DNA from 3 places in the Paenibacillus sp. EB106-04-04-XG159 genome. Region 3 is predicted to be linked to each of the others. Evidence: riboswitches for the same ligand, from Rfam matches in the RefSeq annotation. Region 3 holds a riboswitch; each other region holds the start of a gene.
What was found. Region 3 has a riboswitch for cyclic di-AMP ahead of AC3WTP_RS06825 (hypothetical protein). Riboswitches for the same ligand answer to the same signal wherever they lie in the genome.
Positions count from the first base shown of each region.

Region 1: linked by a shared signal. The riboswitch ahead of AC3WTP_RS21040 (resuscitation-promoting factor) and the one ahead of AC3WTP_RS06825 (hypothetical protein) in region 3 are both predicted to bind cyclic di-AMP.
Region 2: linked by a shared signal. The riboswitch ahead of AC3WTP_RS05830 (KamA family radical SAM protein) and the one ahead of AC3WTP_RS06825 (hypothetical protein) in region 3 are both predicted to bind cyclic di-AMP.

Region 1 is NZ_JBYTDY010000023.1:51,836-56,287, forward strand. It holds gene rsmA (16S rRNA (adenine(1518)-N(6)/adenine(1519)-N(6))-dimethyltransferase RsmA) at 1-305, opposite strand, end outside; gene rnmV (ribonuclease M5) at 369-929, opposite strand; gene AC3WTP_RS21040 (resuscitation-promoting factor) at 1,084-2,205, opposite strand; cyclic di-AMP (ydaO/yuaA leader) riboswitch at 2,505-2,697, opposite strand; gene AC3WTP_RS21045 (TatD family hydrolase) at 2,890-3,657, opposite strand; gene AC3WTP_RS21050 (HD domain-containing protein) at 3,647-4,452, opposite strand, start outside.
Region 2 is NZ_JBYTDY010000003.1:348,184-352,635, reverse strand. It holds gene AC3WTP_RS05840 (cobyric acid synthase) at 1-820, shown strand, start outside; gene AC3WTP_RS05835 (DUF2179 domain-containing protein) at 918-1,433, shown strand; cyclic di-AMP (ydaO/yuaA leader) riboswitch at 1,567-1,697, shown strand; gene AC3WTP_RS05830 (KamA family radical SAM protein) at 1,984-3,075, shown strand; gene AC3WTP_RS05825 (betaine/proline/choline family ABC transporter ATP-binding protein) at 3,185-4,360, shown strand; gene AC3WTP_RS05820 (ABC transporter permease) at 4,360-4,452, shown strand, end outside.
Region 3 is NZ_JBYTDY010000004.1:194,978-199,429, reverse strand. It holds gene kdpA (potassium-transporting ATPase subunit KdpA) at 73-1,749, opposite strand; gene kdpF (K(+)-transporting ATPase subunit F) at 1,791-1,868, opposite strand; cyclic di-AMP (ydaO/yuaA leader) riboswitch at 2,135-2,301, opposite strand; gene AC3WTP_RS06825 (hypothetical protein) at 2,340-2,750, opposite strand; cyclic di-AMP (ydaO/yuaA leader) riboswitch at 2,862-3,093, opposite strand; gene AC3WTP_RS06820 (CgeB family protein) at 3,419-4,452, opposite strand, start outside.

The sequences.
Region 1 (4,452 bases), on a different contig from region 3:
ACCACGTTTACATTTGTATAGGGCTCCAGTACGTCATCAAGTATAGGAATAAGCCTCTGATCGATTTCTACAGCGGCTACGGAGCCCGCTAGACGAGCTAACTGTTCTGTTAAGGCACCTATCCCCGGTCCTATCTCCAGAGCCCCAGTATGTTCGTCCAGCTCGGCTGCTTGCACGATCCGCCGCATGATGTTCATATCGATCAGAAAGTTCTGACCCAAGCTCTTCTTAAAGGAGAAACCGTGCTTGCGTATAATTTCCTTCGTCCGCGACGGCGTGGCAATATCCATTGCGCCTTTTGTCATGATTAGTCCTGCCTTCCTCTAACATCTATATCTCATACCAGTCACATGCGTAATGCTTATGTGTTATTGTCGTTCATTACGATCGAGCTCACTCAATTCTTGCAATGCATGCTCAAATTCCTCACGAGTAATCTGAAAGGCTGTGCATCGCTTCAAGAATTGCTTCGCATTGCAGTATCCGATCCCTAATAACTCACCTAGCTTCATTCTGCGTTCTGATGAGCCCTCAAGCGCTGTTAAACCCGCTGCAATGAGATCGCTCCAGGTGAGCACTGCACCTTCCGGTGAGGGCATCTCTGTACGTACATTCGCCAAAGCCTGTCTGATTGCCTCAGGGGACGCATTCTCCACTCCGATGTCACCCTTCGCCAACGCTTCCCGCTTCGTTATAAACGCATGCTTGCAGCCCGGAACGCGCCCTGCAATCGCCTTGCGAATCCGTTCGCCTGGGAAGTCGGGATCCGTAAAGATAATAACCCCTCGCCGTTCCTGCGCAATAGCAATGCGCTTAAACGTCATTTCGTTCAAAGCAGATCCGCCGGTCTCGATCGTATCGGCTTCTACTGCTCGCTTGATGGCAACCGTGTCATCTCGACCTTCTACCACGATTACTTCTCGGATCACTGCTGACCACCCTTTCTATGCCCTGACCGAGCTGTATGAAAAAACACAAAAGAAGAGGGGGATCCCCTCTTCTTAGCATGACATAAACAGTTATGAATTACTATATCATAAGTACACAGCCGCAATCTACCTCGAGTATGTCCGAACCGACGGCTTAGTTGGCCTCTGGTTTAACAGGACCGATAACATAAACCGTGTTTCCTTTTTTGCGCCCAAAACGTTTTACTTCCTTGGAACTGTCATAATAGATATCGACGATTTTTCCTTTGACGGCACCGCCCGTGTCTTCCGCACGGTAGAAGCCATAACCTTCGATATATACCCACCAGCCAAGAGGTATCACATCGGGGTCTACAGCAATCGTTCGACCTTCAGTAACCTTGGTTCCGGATGCTGTCTTCGCCCCTGGGGAGCCCTTCTCTTCTGTATAAGCAGTCAACTGCACATTAGTAAGTTTCTTTTTGTAGTCAAAGCCCATATCGTCCTTTACCTTCTGCTCGGTATCATGGCTCTTGGCTGACAATACCGCAACTTCCGGCTCCTTCTTCGTACCGTAAGCAACAACCTGGTCAACTTGCTTGGCTTGAACTGTCTTGCCAACCATCTGCGAAAGAACAAGCTTGCCATCTTCATAAACCTGCTCGATCTGCTGTACGACTAGACCATTTTGACCCTTCTTAACCGTCTTGGTTGAACCTTTTTTCAGATTCGGATCAGCTTGCTTTACAACTTGAAACGGAACTTCAACTGGGCGCTGTACAATATCCTTGGTCACACGGACCACTTTGATGCCCATATCAGACTTTATAGCTGTGTCTACGCTTGGATACACTTTGTCCATCTCGGTCAACGAGACATTAGCCTCATCCAAGACATGCTTCACATCGTACTCTGTCGTGTACAATGTTTTCGTTTGTCCGTCTACCGTTAAATGAACAGGTTCCGCGCGATCTATGATGATTTTAGTTCCGTCTTCTACTTCTGCTGTAAGCTCCACTGATACTTCATCATGTGTTCCTACGGTAATCGCGTGCTCATCCAAAACCTCGCGTACCGTATCCTGTCTCGTTTCAAGCTTCATCAACTGCCCGTCGACGAATACTGATACCGTATTCTTCGAGTAGCTGAAACCGACCAGGACACTGACTACTGTTATAGCGATAGCAACTACAGCAATTACTGAAATAATTCGCACATTTTCATGCTTCCACTGCATTGCGAGTGACTTGCTGGATGATCGGGGATCATGGGGTTCGTTGTTCACGATGTTTCCCATTTCTCGGTCCTCCTTCATAGTCCCGCCGTCAAGAATGCTGCATGATTGCTTCTGACGCGACTATTGGTGATATGATGTTGAACAAGCTTGTGCCGGCTTGTTCTTCATACCAACCCCAGTAACGGTTCCTTCCTCACCTTTGCTTCTTCTAACCTATGAATAGGTTAGCACGATTATGCGAGTTTCTATTACTCACAGTCTCGGAGCTGATAAAAACGAAAAGAAGCCTAACTTAAGAGGATTCTCTCTTATGGCTTCTTAGATGACCCAAACAGACAACCCATTTAGGACTCAAGACGAGGACCTCTCTCCATACGCTTGCGAGGTTAGCTGTCGGGTTCGGGCGCTGAGAGTCGCCCTATCCGTTCGAACCGGCTCATGGCTCGGTCGCTCGGAACTCACCCCTAGGATACACTCCGCATCGGTGTGGCACTGACCGATGGCATGTGGTTCCCCCGCTCTCTTGTTTCAGAGACTCAGCGTTACTGGTTGGTTGGAACAATATTCAAGTTCAATCGAACTTCTGTGAGTCATCATATCGTGTTTATTACAAAGTTGTAAAGATCGAATCAATTTCGTTTTTCGGTAAAAAGGGTTAAAATAAAGTTACATTCGGCCGTTTTGATAAAGAAATCCATTTAAATTTTGGCGTAGAACTTTATATCACCTGTTTTTCTTCGTTTTTCAACGCATGTCAAAACATGTAAGGGCGTTGTCGGTCGTTTTTTTGCAAAATTCTTCAAAATCTAACTCTTTTATTCCAGCTGCTTCCTCTGCTACAAGACGTACATAAGCAGATTCATTTCGCTTTCCACGATATGGATGAGGTGTCAGATAGGGACTGTCCGTTTCAACCAATAAGCGGTCCATCGGTACTTGCTTCAAAACTTCCTTAGGCTGCTTGGCATTCTTGAATGTGATCGGGCCTCCAAATGAAATATAAAACCCCATATCCATACACATCTTCGCTGTTTCCCAACTGCCAGAGAATGAGTGCATGATGCCGCCCACATCCTTCGCTTTCTCTTCACGGAGAATGCGTATCACATCTTCATGAGCATCCCGGTTGTGAATGATGATTGGCATCTTCAGCTCACGGGCCAGACCAATCTGCTGGCGGAATACTCGCTGCTGAACATCCTTAGGGGAAGTGTCCCAATAGTAATCAAGTCCAATCTCACCGATGGCAACAACCTTCTCATGTTCAGTCAGCTTTGCTATCCAATCGATATCGGACTTCTCCATTGTAATAGCATCCGTCGGATGCCAGCCAACTGCCGCATATATAAATGGGTACTTCTCAGCAAGTTCCATTGTCGTAGGAATCGTTTCTCGATTAAAGCCCACGTTTACCATGCGAGTTACGCCTTGTTCCACTGCGCGAGCAATGACCAGTTCGCGATCTTCATCAAATGCTTTATTATCCAAATGCGTGTGTGTGTCAAATATCATGCTCACTTGCCCCTTCCATTTCCCTCATTAACAGACTTCGAATTGATGGCGACAGCTCATTGGCTAATGATCTGATCTTATCCATTGGGAAGTATATAACATATTTGCCGCGGTGGATTCCGCTAATAGAACGGATAATATCGGAACGCTTAGACAGCTCCACCAATTGCTGATTACGATCCAGCAGCATAATGTGCTGCAGGGTCGGCTCCTCCCCTGACCGATACACATCGTACGGCTTATCCGTGGGGGAGTCAAACCATAGATCATAAGCAGGATCTAAGCCGATTCTGCGCCATTCCTGTTCCAGCTCTTCGCAAAATGACTGATCTAATCCATCTACCTCTACATATTTATACAATTTACGTTCCATAAATCGTTGGCACAAGTCTGCAAGCCGCTCATCCTTCTCCTGCATCCATTGTGAGAACATTGCTTGAACAAATGCTTCATCTAATTGAACATATTGTGACGCTGTTATTCTTCCCTCAAATAAAGCATCTAGCGGAGGCAAGAAATAACGAAACTCATATCCATCGTGATACAGTTCGGTCGCTCGTCTGAAGATGAGTCGCAATAACAGCTCAGAGCTGCGTGTAACTGGGTGGAAATACACCTGCCAGTACATCTGATATCGTGACATTAAGTAATGCTCTACAGCATGCATTCCGCTCTCCTTCACCACGATACGATCCTTATAAGGCCTTAACATGCGCAGAATACGATCCAAGTCAAAGTTGCCATAATTGACACCTGTAAAATAAGCATCCCGCAGCAAATAATCCATGCGATCGG
Region 2 (4,452 bases), on a different contig from region 3:
GAATAAGCACATTTCTAGCAGCGAGTCAGATAGTTATGAGCTAGATATTGCTGTGATTCGTTATCCTCGCATTTCTAATTTTACAGATGTTGATCCGCTCATGGCTGAACCTGACGTGCGAATTCGATATGTGGAGCAAGCTTCAGATCTCGGCACACCTGATGCTATTATCCTGCCAGGAACGAAGAGCACTATTGAGGATCTGCGCTTTCTGCGAGAAACGGGGATACAGCAGGCAATTGAGGTACAGGTTCACCGCAGTGCGAAGCTGGTTGGAATCTGCGGTGGCTATCAAATGCTAGGCAATCTAATAAGTGTTCCAGATGGTGCTGAGGCTGAACCGGGGACGGTCGTGAAGGGCTTGAGTTATCTGCCGATAGAAACGTGCTTCTACGCGGAGAAGAAGATTGAGCGTGTGTATGGCGAGGTAAGTCGAAATCTAACCGACAAGGAACACTTAGTGGGGTTGAAGATAACAGGCTATGAAATTCATATGGGGCGCTCAACGGTAAATATGAGCGAGAAAGCCGCAGGTCCTTTGTTCATACTTCAAGGCGCTGGAGAAGCCTTTGGCGATGGCTATGCCTCGATAGATGGGAAAGCTTGGGGAACGTATGTGCACGGTATATTTCATAATGATCATTTTCGCCGTGCGTGGCTTAATCAGCTGAGGGAAGGGAAGGGTTTATTGCCGCTCAATAGCTGTATTAGCTTTGTGAATCGACAAGAAGAGGCTTTTGACAGGCTGGCTGATACAGTGCGCGAGCATCTGCGAATGGAGCTTCTCTACGACATTGCAGGAATCACTCCTCATGACTAACGGAAACATCATACTTACGACTCCAGGTTTGAAGAAGCGCACTAACGGTTAACGTATGTAATACAACAAATGTATAAACTTGAAGGAGATGTAGGTTATATTTACTATCCTATTATCGATCTTTTGCATACAAATCGTATACGTCGCGTTCTTCACCTTGCGCATGATTCTGACACTGAAAGGCCAAAAGTATTATGCTGCTGTCCTAAGCTGTGTAGAAATTACGATATATGTGCTTGGCTTGAATATGGTTCTGAAATATTTGGATCAGCCGATCAGCCTGATCGTATATGCACTTGGATACGGCTTAGGTGTATTAGCAGGTTCTTGGATCGAAGGGAAGCTAGCGCTCGGATATGTTACGATGCGAGTTATCGTAAACGATCCGTTCAGCGAAGTACCTCAGCATCTGCGTAAATTAGGTTATGGCGTTACCACATGGATTGGTCAAGGTCGCGATGGAGACAGGCTCGTGCTGGAAGTGTTAGCGAGACGCAAGAACCAGAAGAAGTTGTATCAATCGATTATCGAGATTGATTCGAAGGCGTTTGTCATTACACTTGAACCTACTCAATTCCACGGAGGCTTCTGGACTAAAGCGACTAAAGATTAAGTTTAGAGGCGAATATCATAAGTTAAATTTCCTTGATAAGAAAGTGGCGAGCACTCGTTGGGGTGCTCGTATTTTGCATTGCTGGAAAATATTGAGTGGTAATCATGTTGACAATATGTCAATATTCATATAGCATAGAAGTACGCTTAATTCCCAGCAATGGGAAGCGGGGGAACCAATCAGTGGGGCTAGTCGCAGCAATGCGTAGGAAACCATCTTTTCCGAGTCCGTCAGCTAACCTCGTTTGCAGGAGATGGGTCACATCACAATTATGAACATATCACCATGACCCGAATCTTTATTCGGGTTTTATTATTTTGCTGACCCTATTTCACAACAATGACCGATGAGTCATTGTTTGTGTTGGGGTCTTTTTCTGTTGACCCGCAACAGTATTATCTTCTGCAAGCAAGAAAGAACCATTTCCCCCCCCCCGTCTCAGTCAAGACGCATCTAGACTGAATCCAATCACCGATCATCATGATGATCCGCACATCACTTGAAAGAGAAGGACTGAGTAAGCCAATTCTTGAGTAAAGGGGCGATCGTAATGCCGCAACCAAAGTACATTACGCAGATTGATCGAATTACTGCTATTCCCGAGGAGGAGCGCGCTAAGCTCAAACAGATCACGGAGAAATTCGTGTTCCGCGTGAATGATTACTACCTTGGCTTGATCGACTGGAACGATGAACATGATCCTATCCGCAAGCTCGTCATTCCGAATGAAGGAGAGCTGTTGGAGTATGGACGTTGGGATGCATCTGATGAGCATGCCAATTATGTAGCACCTGGATGTCAGCACAAGTATGGAACAACGGCGCTTCTCATTGTATCGGAGGTGTGCGGCGCTTACTGTCGTTATTGCTTCCGTAAACGCTTGTTCCGCAATGATGTGAATGAGGCTTCATTGAATGTAGAGCCGGGCCTAGCTTACATCGAACAGCATCCTGAGATCAACAATGTGCTGCTCACGGGCGGGGATAGCCTTATTCTCTCTACGAAGAAGATTCGTGAGATATTGGAACGTCTTCGCAGTATCGAGCATGTAAAGATTGTGCGATTCGGCTCCAAGCTGCCGGTGTTTAATCCGATGCGGATCTATGAAGATGAAGAGCTGCTTCAGGTGTTTCGTGAGAATTCGAGTGTAGATCAGCGGATCTATGTGATGGCGCACATCAACCATCCGCGAGAGATTACTCTTGAAGCGAAGCGAGCCTTTGATGCACTCCATAGCGCTGGTGTTATCGTGGTGAATCAGACGCCTGTATTAAAGGGGATTAATGATGATCCAGCGGTGTTGAGTGAACTACTTGACCAATTATCATGGGCTGGTGTTACACCGTATTACTTTTTTATCAATCGTCCAGTTGCGGGCAATTCTGACTTTGTCTTGTCCTTGCAGCGTGCATATGAAATTGTGGAGCAGGCGAAGGCACGAACCTCGGGGCTTGGTAAGCGGGTTAGATTGTCCATGAGTCATGCGTCCGGCAAGATTGAGATATTGGCGATCGAAGATGGCAAAGCCTATTTGAAGTTTCATCAATCGAAGAACGGAAATTATGGGAAGTTTATGACTCTGGATTGCCCTGAAGGTGCTTCATGGTTTGATGATCTACCAGGACATGAACGGTACTTATAATCGAGATGGAACATCTAGAAAGAGTCCTGTAGTGATTAGCTTGGCAGGAGAATGTTTAATCGCAAATATTGGGTAAACTGTGATCAATAAAAGTAGAGGTGAGAGGATTATGATTGAATTTAAGCAGGTAAATAAGATTTATGAAGATGGCTTTCAGTCTCTCAAAGATATTAATCTGACGATTAATAAAGGGGAGTTAACTGTACTTATTGGACCGAGCGGCTGTGGTAAATCAACGACGATGAAGCATATCAACAGCCTGATTACCCCCTCCAGTGGAACCATCCTGATTAATGGTGAAGATATCTCCACTCAGAACCCGGTTGAGCTTAGACGCCGAATCGGTTACGTCATCCAAAGTGTTGGCTTATTCCCCCATATGACAATCGCTAAAAATGTCGCCGTTGTTCCTAATCTGATGAAATGGAATCAAAGTAAAATAGATCAGCGTGTAGATGAATTGTTGAACATGGTCAATCTGGATCCGGCAGTTTATCGTGATCGCTATCCTTCTGAATTAAGCGGAGGGCAGCAGCAGCGGATCGGTGTTATCCGCGCTTTGGCCGCGGACCCGGATATTATATTGATGGATGAGCCGTTCAGCGCGCTTGATCCGATCAGCCGTGAGCAGCTGCAGGATGAGCTGGTTCGTCTGCAGGAAGAGTTGCATAAGACGATCATCTTTGTTACGCATGATATGAATGAAGCGATTAAGTTAGCCGATACGATCATCCTCATGAAGGATGGGGAGATTGTGCAGTCTGGATCGCCTGAGACCATACTCCGTTATCCTGCAAATGACTTTGTTCGTACCTTTATCGGACAGAAACAGGTTGAAGATACCGTTCAAGGCGAGCCTATGCGGATGACTGCGGTTGACGATGTTATGGTCACGCAGCCCGCGACGATCTATCCGAATCGCGGCTTGGCAGAAGCGATCAAGATTATGGAGGCGCGCCGAGTGGATACCTTGTTCGTGGTTGACCGCTACCGGAAGGTGCTTGGGATCGTTTCGATTTATCGCGTTCTAAGTGAATTCGGCAGTGAGAACAAGACGGTTCAGGATGTGATGCGTCCGATTGGGTATCAAGTTGCTCCTGGGACCTCGCTGCCTGAAGCAGTAGAGATGATGACGAATCATCGATTATCGAACCTGGCTGTGGTAGATGAAACAGGACGCTTGGCAGGACTGTTGACACGGGGCAGTATCGTCAGCCATCTGAACGAAGTGTACCCGGCTCTCATTGATCAATATGGCAAGAGCCTCGAAGAGGAGGCGAAGTAATGAACGAGCTGTTTACTTTCTTCCAAGAGCGCGGCGGAGACATATTGATTGCGTTGCAGGAGCATCTGACGATCACGTTCATATCCGTATTG
Region 3 (4,452 bases):
AGTCTGATTATTAATAGGCATTGATGCCTTCATTGTTATTCCTCCTTGAGCCTTACCCTGTTCATCTCTCGTTTATTTCCACAGTGTCAGATGTTCTGCGACCGGTCCCAGCACAATCGCAGGGAAGAATGTCAGTGCGCCCACAATAAGGGTGCAGCCGACAAAGATTATGCCGAAAGTTGCCGTATTCGTACGGAAAGTCCCGCTCGTCACAGGAACAGGCTGCTTCTTAGCCATCGAGCCTGCTACCGCGAGCAGCAGCACCATGGAGAGGAAGCGTCCCAAGAACATGACACTGCCAGTCGCAATATTCCAGAAAGCTGTCGCATCTCCTAAACCTTCAAAGCCTGAGCCGTTGTTGGCAGCAGAAGAGGTGAATTCGTACAATGCCTGCGTTAAACCGTGGAATCCAGGATTGCTCAAGGTATCCGCTTGGGTCATCAATGCTACTGCTGCTGGGAACAGAATGAGCAGCGGATGAATAATTAACGTTACGGCGATCAGCTTCATCTCGCGGCTCTCCAGCTTGCGCCCGAGAAATTCCGGTGTACGGCCGACCATGAGACCGGATAGAAACACCGCGATCATCGCATACATGAGAACGTTGACGAAGCCTACTCCCATACCGCCGAATATGGTGTTCAGCATCATATTCGCAAGCGGGATCAATCCGCCTAGAGGGGTCATCGTATCATGCATATTATTAACTGCCCCCGTCTCGGAAGCTGTTGTAACGACAGAATATAGAGCGGACTGCGCTACGCCGAAGCGCACCTCCTTGCCCTCCATGCTCGGCCCTTCAATGCCTGCCTGATGCATAACGGGATTGCCAGCCTGTTCAGCCGTTACGGATAAGCCGGTCATCACCACAAACATGATGAGCATCGCGACGAACAGCGTCCTGCCTTCCTTGGCGTTTCCAGCCATCTTGCCGTAAGCAAACGGCGTAGCTGTCGTCACGAGCAGCATCAAGATCATCTGCAGCGTATTGCTTAATGCATTCGGGTTCTCAAGCGGATGCGTTGAGTTCGGGCCATAGAAGCCGCCTCCGTTGTTGCCGAGCTCTTTAATCGCTACAAATGAGGCTACGGGACCACGCACAATCGTCTGCTCTTCTCCCTGCAGTGTCGTTACCGTTTCGCTTGGCGACAAGGTCTGAGGCACTCCCCATGCTGCGAACAGCACAGTTGCTACAATTGCGATCGGCATGAGCACCCGAGTAATCGATCGAACCATATCAACGAAGAAGTTGCCCATCGGTCTGCCGGTCAGCCCGCGAATAATTGCAAATACGAGCGCAAGGCCAGTCGCCGGAGAAGTAAACATGAGGAATACGATGGCAACCATCTGCGACAAGTAAGATAAACCCGTTTCACCGCTGTAGTGCTGCAGATTCGTATTCGTCATAAAGCTAATCGCTGTATTAAAGGCCAAGCTGGGCTCCATGTTCGGAACACCGCTTGGATTCAACGGCAGGTAAGCCTGCACTCGAAAGATTGTATACGTGATTCCGATCATTACTACATTCGTAAGCACGAGAGCCATCGCATATCCCTTCCAGCTCTGATTGACTTCTCGTATCCCGAATATCTTGAACAAGAAGCGATCAACTGGACCAAGAATGCGGTCGCCTGGCAGCGGAGCCCCTTCGCTATTGAACACCTTCGCCAAATAATGCCCTACCGGTCGCGCCAGCAAAATAACGATCACAATCGTAATACCAATAGATAACCAGCCCAAAGCTGTCATTGTGCAGCTCCACCTTTCTCGCTTATAACCCCTATAGGAATCTAGAATTTCTCAGGTTTAACCAATGCGTAGCCAAGATAGACAAACAGTGCCGCTACAAGCACTCCCAGTGCGATCATCATGACGTTCACCTCGCTAATCAGCTTTCTAATTCAGAAGCGCTCCATCGATATACGATATACACGATCGAGGACAACAGCCCTAGCAGCGCGACCATAATGACATCCAACACAGTCTTCACACCCCTTTAGAATCGAATGAACCAGGTTCCACCTAATTTCAGCGCCGAATCGCAAAAAAACCGCACGGAAAGAGGGGGTCCTCTTCCCATGCGGTTATCTAGTCACAGCTATAGAAAGCCGGACATACTGCACGACGAAAGAAGGCTGCCTCTATGGACGCTTACGAGGTTAGCTGACGGATTCGGGCGCATGAGTCGCCCTACTCGGCTGGCTGCCGAGATTCACCCCTGCATGACAGAGCATTACTCACTCTGACATGCCTAATTGGTTCCCCCGCTCCCCTGCAACAGGGATTAAGCGATGAGCTTGGCCTTGGCTCTATGAAATTAGGATCAACCTATAGCTCTGCTAACTAATCAGATCATTCAGCAGAAACGATACCTGTTCGGATTGTGTGTACAATACCATATCCGCTCCGAGCAGCCGATAGATCGATCTTGGATTATGATGCTTCGTAATGACCACGATACTGTCTGTGGTCCAAGGTCGACAGTGCTTCAACAACCGACAGGTCAACGCAAAGCTCGTTTCAAATAAATAAATACGTCCTACTCGCCCCAAGGGCTGAGAGTCTGCCAGTGACTTGGATGTGTTGATGCGCCAAATATTTGTCACACCAAGCTGTTTCATCCGGGTAACGCACTGGGCATTGTTAACAACTGCGGCAACCGGGATTCCGGCGCCCTTAATCGATCGAACGAAGTCTACTCCCATTGCATTAGGAGCGAATACCGCAATGGTCCGATCTCTGTCATACATGATCCTCACTACCTCCTAAAATGTCCGCAAACGCATCATTCATTCGGGTAAGAGGCTGATCTGCATGCGCTGTATCTAATGTACCTGATGCTTCATGTACTTTAGCCTAAACGCGCCTCTCCTCGGACGCTTACGAGGTTAGCTGTCGGGTTCGGAATCGAAGAGTCGCCCTACTGGTTGAAGCGACAATTCACATGCCTATCGTGAATATGTCCTTAACCGGATTCACCCCAGCGAATAACATCCGCTTCGCAGCTTCAATCATCATGCGGCTGCAAGCTATACTATTCGCGATAATGGTTCCCCCGTTTCCGCATTACGCGGAATTCAGCGATGAAATCGCAACGGCTGTGATCAATTGCTGAAATGTATCTTACGCCTCCCGCAACCTTTATGTAAACGAAACCGAAAGCTGCTATTGAATTATTAAGGCTAGATTCATGTGACTAATCACACACAATCTTCTATTTTCATATTCACAGCTATGTCTTGCTCGTTTAATCTAGCGATTATCAGATCGATAAAGCATAAAGCAGATAATCTAAGAATGAACTGGTTGTAATCGTTTTTTCGACATAAAGTCATAGTTTAGCGCTCCAACCACCTATTTTTTCCACAACATGCAAAACCGCCGCTCGGAAGGTCCGCGCGACGGCTCTCAACTTAAACTAAGATCCATATATAGTTCCGAACAGCTGATTGAGCCGATGAGCATAAGTATGCTCACGCAGTGTGCGTGCAAGGCCGCGCAGCGCAATCTCACGGCGTTCTTCCTCATGCTTTAAATAATAATCAATCTTCTGAAGCATTTCTTCCGGCGAGTTATAGGTCTCAATCTCTACTCCTGGGGTGTAGAATCGCGATAGATCACTGCGCACATCTGTCAACTGCAGTGTTCCGCAGCCCAGGATTTCAAACGTGCGCGGATTAGGTGAAACGCCGACAATCTGTGCCGAATTGCTATTAAAGGTATCATCATCATGCGAGCGATGCATGTTAATCACGATCTTCGTTACATTGTACATTTCAGCTGTTTCTTGCGGGGTAAGCCAACGACCAAGATCAACCTTTTGCTTATGTTGGCGGTACCTGGCTACACGATCCCACCAAATTCCAGAGATTCGAGTGTCATAGGACATAAGCCTCGGGAAGATCGGATCTAAGAAGCGCACTCGATTCCAATAAGCAGTGCCGATGAAGCATACCTCACGCAATCTGCCGCTCGAAGTGGTCCTAGGCTGAAAATGTCCGGGATATACACCGAACGGCAAGTAATGTACATTCGCACAGCCAATGGATTGATAGAAGCTGACACAGTTCATTTCCAGGGTGAAAATAAAATCATAATGCTGCACCACATTCTTCATAATATCTGTATAGTAAGGATCATCCGTCAACCAGATTGCTGTGCGAATTCCGATCGCTCTCAGCTCGTTCAATTGCTCCACTGGAAGCTCCATCCCGTCCAGCACAAGGACGAGGTCCGGTCTGACAAGAGCCGCCGTGGAAGCTACTGCATCCTTCGACCCTATCGTAGTCACTTGTGCAACCATTCCCTGAAGGGTCGCGATCATTCCTTCATCGAGCGGTGAATAGGGATATCCCTTTCCAGTCGATACATACATGACGTGTATGTGCCTGAACGGAATCTCGAGGCGAATCACCTGTACGATGGATGCTGCTCGGCCTCTAATACAGCCTT